2 regions of the Cellulosimicrobium sp. RS genome follow, and region 2 is predicted to be linked to the other one. Evidence: riboswitches for the same ligand, from Rfam matches in the RefSeq annotation. Region 2 holds a riboswitch; the other holds the start of a gene.

Region 1 (2,792 bases), on a different contig from region 2:
CGCGAGGTCGACCGAGTACGCGATCCCGTAGGCGTGCTGCGCCTCCGGGTCGGGCAGGGCGTCGAGCGCGTCCAGCAGGTGCTGGGGCGCGCGCACGCCCGTGAGCTCCTCGACGCGACGGAGCCGCGCGGGCTCCGTCGTGGGCAGCAGCCCGGCGAGGATGGGGATCGTCACGCCGGCCGCACGGGCCTCGGCGACGAAGTCGGTGTACGACGACGCGTCGTAGAAGAGCTGCGTGATCGCGAAGCTCGCGCCGGCCTGCTGCTTCTGCCAGAGGCGGCGCACCTCCTGGGCGCGCGTCGTGCCGGCGGCGGGGTTGCCGTCGCAGAACGTCGCGACGGCGATCGTCAGCGGCCGGGCCGCGCCGCGCAGCGCGACCGCCGGGTCGGACGCGCAGCGCGACGCCTCGACCTCGCGCAGCAGCGCGACGAGCTCGGTCGACGACCGGACGCCGTCGGGCGCGGGCTGCCAGTCCGGCTGGTCGCGCGGCGGGTCGCCCCGCAGCGCGAGGAAGCTCCGCACGCCCTCGTCGAGGAAGTCGGTGATGACCGACTCCACGTCCTCGCGCGACGCCCCGACGCACGTGAGGTGTGCGATCGGCAGCACGGGCGTGCCCTGGAGCAGGCGTCCGACGACCTGGCGCGCGGTCGCGCGGTCGGTGCCCGCGGCGCCGTACGTCACGGACACGAAGTCGGGGTGCGTCGCGACGAGACGGCGTGCCGTCTCCCAGAACTTCGGGGCCGCGTCCGGTCGGCGCGGGGGCATGAGCTCGAACGACACCGTCGGCCGAGGACGGCCCGGACGGTGCGCGAAGGATGCCTCTGAGGTCATGCGTCACTCCATCGACCCTGGCGTTAGCACCTTTGTCCTCGGGAGGCTTCCGTCGGCGGGTTGCTGCGGTGTCGTCGAGCCAGGACTCTCGACCGCTCTGGATGGTTGGCACGATCCTACGACCCATCCGACATGCGGTCGAGAGCGCCCGCCAGGTGAGATGCGGAGGGATCGGCCGGAGGCGTAGCGGCGCCCCGCGCTACGGATCTCAGGCTCTCTACGCTACGAATTTCAGGTTTCCTACGCTACAGATTTCAGGTGCTCGAGCGAGGTCCCAGACACCGACCATGGCGACGGGTCGGCGTCGGCCTCGCAGGTCTCAGGCCCTCCGGCGCTCGGGCACGTGCAGACGCCGGAGGAACCGGTCGGTGCGCAGCGGCGGGCCGCGCCGGTCGAGGAGAGACACGACGACGACGGTCGCCGTCGCGAGCGGGATGGTCCAGGCAGCGGGCTGGGCGAGCAGGGCGCGCACGATGCCGGGGACGCCGTCGGCCATGTCGCCGGACGGGCTCCCGTACCCCGCGGCGACGAGCGCGGACGACGCGAGCAGCGCCGTCGCGCACAGGACGGCCCCCACGACCATGCCCGCCACCGCGCCCCGCGCGGTGAGGCCGCGCCACCACACGCCGAGCAGGATGACGGGGGACAGGGCCGACGCCGCGAAGACGAACACCGTCCCGACGCTCGTCACGAGGCCCTGCGGGATGGTGACGAGCGCGAACGCGAGCGGGATGAGCGTGCACGCGACCGCGGACCAGCGGAAGGACCGCACGGTGCCGCCGAACAGGTCCTGGCTCACGACGCCCGCCAGCGCCACCACGAGCCCCGACGACGTCCCGAGGAACGCGGCGAACGCCCCGGCGACGACGAGCGCGGCGAGCAGCTCGCCGCCGAGCCCGGGCACGAGGCGGGTCGGCAGCGCGAGGACGACGGTGTCCGCGACGCCGGGCGCCGCGAGGTCGGGCGCGACGACCCGCGCCACGAGCCCGAGCGTGCTCGACACCATGTAGAACACGCTGATCATGACGAGCACGACCACGGTCGTGCGGCGGGCCGAGCCGCCGTCGGGCGAGGTGTAGAAGCGCACGAGGACGTGCGGCAGGCCGGTCGTGCCGAGCAGGAGGGCGAGCAGGAGCGAGACGGTCGCGTACGCGTCGAGGCCGCCCGGCCCGGCCTCGTGGGGGAACACGGCGGCGGGGTCGAACGTGACGACGGCGCCGCCGGGCTCGAACGCCCCGCCGAGCGCCATGAGCACGACGACGAGCGGCACCGCGAGCGCGGTGAGCTTGACCCAGAACTGGAACGCCTGGACGAACGTGATGGAGCGCATCCCGCCCGCGGCGACGACGGCGCTCACCACGACCGCGATCCCCACCGAGCCGACCCACGGCGGCACCGGGGCCACGCTCGTGATGACGAGCGCCGCCCCGTGGAGCTGCGGCACCACGTAGAGCCACCCGATGACGAGCACGAGCACGCTCGTCACGCGGCGCGCGACCACGGAGTCGAGCCGGGCGTGCACGAAGTCGGGGATCGTGTACGCGCCGCTGCGCCGCAGGGGGCCCGCGACGAACAGCAGGACGAGCAGGTAGCCCGCCGCGTACCCCACGGGGAACCAGAACGCCTCCGCGCCGGACAGCAGCACGAGGCCCGAGAGCCCGAGGAACGTGCCCGCGGACAGGTACTCGCCGCTGATCGCCGACGCGTTCCAGACCGGCCGCACGGTGCGCGACGCGACGAAGAAGTCGCTCGTGGTGCGCGAGATCCGCAGGCCGTAGAACCCGATGAGCCCGGTCGCGAGCAGGAGCAGCGCGATCGCGACGAGGGGCAGCGTGCTGGTCACGGCGCACCGCCGTCGTCGGGGCCGGGCTCGTCGGGCGCGCCCGCGCTCTCGGCGAGCGCGCGGTACCGGCGCTCGTTGCGCGCCGCCGCGACCGCGAAGACGACCGCGAACGCGACGA
Region 2 (2,792 bases):
AGCCGGCGCGGATCCGTTCGACGAGGCGGTCGAGCAGGCCGGACCACACCGCGCGCGACGCGTCGTCGTCGGCGGCGCCGGTCTCGGCCCACCAGCGCCGCTGGATGACGAGGACCCCGGCCATGAGCGCGCCCACGAGCATCTCGATCTCGAGCGGGTCGACGTCCGGGTGTCGGCGCGTGGTGGCCGCGACGAGGCGCTCGGCGAGGTGGGTGAAGGTGCGCACGACCATCGTCGTGACGCGCGGCGTGGGCTCGGTCGCGGTACCGCCGAGGGCGCGCGTGAGGTAGGCCATGGGGCCGACGAGGTCCGTGCCGCGCAGCGCCGCGGTGACGTCGTCGAGGGGCGTGGGGCGGTCGGTGCCCGGCTCGGCCGCGCTCGCCCCGAGCGTCTCGACGACGGTGCCCAGCACGTCCTCGCAGACCTCGACCACGACGTCGTCGAGCGACGCGAAGTGGTTGAAGATCGTGCGGCGCGCGACGTCGGCCCGGGCCGCGAGCTCGTCGACGGTGAAGCGCGCGCCGCCCTTCTCCTCCATGAGCGACGCGGCGGCGGCGACGATCGCGCGGCGGTGGCGTGCGCGCAGGGCCGCGCGACGGTCGGGGGCCGCGGCGTCCGGGCCGGGGGCGTCCGCGCTCGGCGCGTCCGGGGTCACGGCGTCCGTCGCGGGCGCGGTCGGGCGCTCGGGTCCGGGGAGGAGAGGCACCTCTTGACACTAGGTGCATCGATGCACTCGGTGCAAACGAGGGCCTCGGCTGCTCAAAGTTGACCGATCGAGTCCAGTATGTGGGAAGGTCCCGGCGGTGCGTTGACACCCTCTCCGACCGCTCGTAGGTTCCCGGCAACCGAGGTCCACGGACCCCGGCACAGGACATGGTCATGAGCTCCGACGCGAAGCCCCGGCTCGTCGGACGGCAACCCTCCCGCGCGGCGGGGTGCCCCGGGTGAGGACCAGGTCCCGCGTCGCGCGACCTGCGCGGTGCGGGGCAACACGCGGCGCCCGGAGACGGGCACGAAGGAGACGGACGATGGACCGGCGAGAGTCGAGCACCGCGGTGAGCACCCCGCACGCGCCGACGTGCCCCTGTCCGGTCCGCGGTGCGGCCGTCGTCTCCTGTCCGGTCGGCGCCCCCGTGCGCGTCACCTGTTGTCGCTGACGACGCCCCGCTCCTGACGCCGCGCGCTCCCGCGCGCACGCCCTGACGGGCCTCCCTCCGGCCTCCCCGGCCCCGCCCTGCCGTCCCGCGGCGGGACGACCCTGCCCACCCCCGGCACCCCGCCGCGCCCTGAGCGCGCCGCCGGCGCCTGTCCCAGAACGGATCCTCGCGATGCCCGACCCCCGCCCCGCCCGTACCGTCCACCTGGGCGTCGACCTCACCGACGCCGGTGCGCACCCCGCCGCCTGGCGGACCGTGGGCTCCCAGGCCCAGCGCCTGTTCGACGCCAAGCGCCTCGTCGAGCTCGTGGCCACCGCCCAGCGCGGCCTGCTCGACCTCGTCACGCTCGACGACGCGTTCACCCTCCAGCCGGGCCGCAACGGGTCCGTGCGCGGCCGGCTCGACGCCGCGCTCGTCGCGTCCCGGCTCGCGCCGCGCAGCGCGGGCATCGGCCTCGTCCCGACCGTCACCACCACGCACACCGAGCCGTTCCACGTCTCCAAGGCGGTCGCGACGATCGACCACGTGAGCTCCGGCCGCGCGGGATGGCAGGTCGGGTGGTCCACGACCCCGGCCGAGGCCGCGGCCTTCGGGCGCAAGGGCGCCCAGGACGAGCCCGACGCCGTGGCCGAGGCCGACGAGGCGGTCGAGGTCGTCACGCGGCTCTGGGACTCGTGGGAGGACGACGCCGAGATCCGCGACGTCGCGACGGGCCGGTTCGTGGACCGCGAGAAGCTGCACTACGTCGACCACGAGGGCATCCGGTTCGCGGTCAAGGGGCCGTCGATCACGCCGCGCCCGCCGCAGGGCCAGCCGCCCGTCGTCGTGCGGGCGAGCACGCCGGCGTCGCTCGACCTCGCGGCCCGGCGGGCCGACGTCGTGCGGGTCCGCGCGGCGACGCGGGACGAGGCGGTCGCGCTGCGGGCGCAGGTGCGCGACGCCGCCGCGGACGCCGGGCGCGACCCCGACGGGCTGCGGGTCCTCGTGGACGCGTACGTCGTCGTCGGGGACACGCGCGCGAGCGCGCAGGCCCGCCTCGACCTGCTCGAGGACCTCGAGGGCGTCTCGTGGGACACCGACTCGCTGACGCACGTCGGCACGGCGCGCGACCTCGCGGCGACGGTCGAGGAGTGGGCGCACGCCGGTGCCGCCGACGGCTTCCTGCTGCGGCCGTCGTCGCTGAGCACGGACCTCGACGCGATCGTCGACGGGGTCGTGCCGCTGCTCCAGGGCGTGGGCCTGTTCCGCACCGCGTACCCGGGCACGACGCTGCGCGACACGCTCGGCCTCCCGCACCCCGCGAACCGCTACGCGGCGATCGCCTGAGCCCGGACGGACGCGACATGAGCACCCGACCCCGCAAGCAGATCCACCTCGGCGCCCACTTCCCGGGCGTCAACAACACCACCGTGTGGAGCGACCCCCGCTCGCGCAGCCAGATCGACTTCGCGTCGTTCGAGCACCTCGCGCGCCGCGCCGAGGAGGCTAGGCTCGACTTCTTCTTCCTCGCCGAGGGCCTGCGCCTGCGCGAGCACAAGGGCCGCATCCACGACCTCGACGTCGTCGGCCGCCCCGACACGCTGCCCGTCCTCGCCGCGCTCGCCGCCGTCACCGAGCGGCTCGGCCTCGCGGGCA

Evidence for each region. Region 2 has a riboswitch for S-adenosylmethionine ahead of ACI769_RS05605 (LLM class flavin-dependent oxidoreductase). Riboswitches for the same ligand answer to the same signal wherever they lie in the genome.
Region 1: linked by a shared signal. The riboswitch ahead of ACI769_RS09455 (methylenetetrahydrofolate reductase) and the one ahead of ACI769_RS05605 (LLM class flavin-dependent oxidoreductase) in region 2 are both predicted to bind S-adenosylmethionine.

What each region holds. Positions count from the first base shown of each region.
Region 1 is NZ_JBJXVU010000005.1:84,189-86,980, reverse strand. It holds gene ACI769_RS09455 (methylenetetrahydrofolate reductase) at 1-831, opposite strand, end outside; SAM riboswitch class I at 837-939, opposite strand; gene ACI769_RS09450 (cation acetate symporter) at 1,151-2,674, opposite strand; gene ACI769_RS09445 (heavy metal transporter) at 2,671-2,792, opposite strand, start outside.
Region 2 is NZ_JBJXVU010000003.1:4,054-6,845, forward strand. It holds gene ACI769_RS05600 (helix-turn-helix domain-containing protein) at 1-706, opposite strand, end outside; SAM riboswitch class IV at 876-983, shown strand; gene ACI769_RS05605 (LLM class flavin-dependent oxidoreductase) at 1,329-2,483, shown strand; gene ACI769_RS05610 (NtaA/DmoA family FMN-dependent monooxygenase) at 2,501-2,792, shown strand, end outside.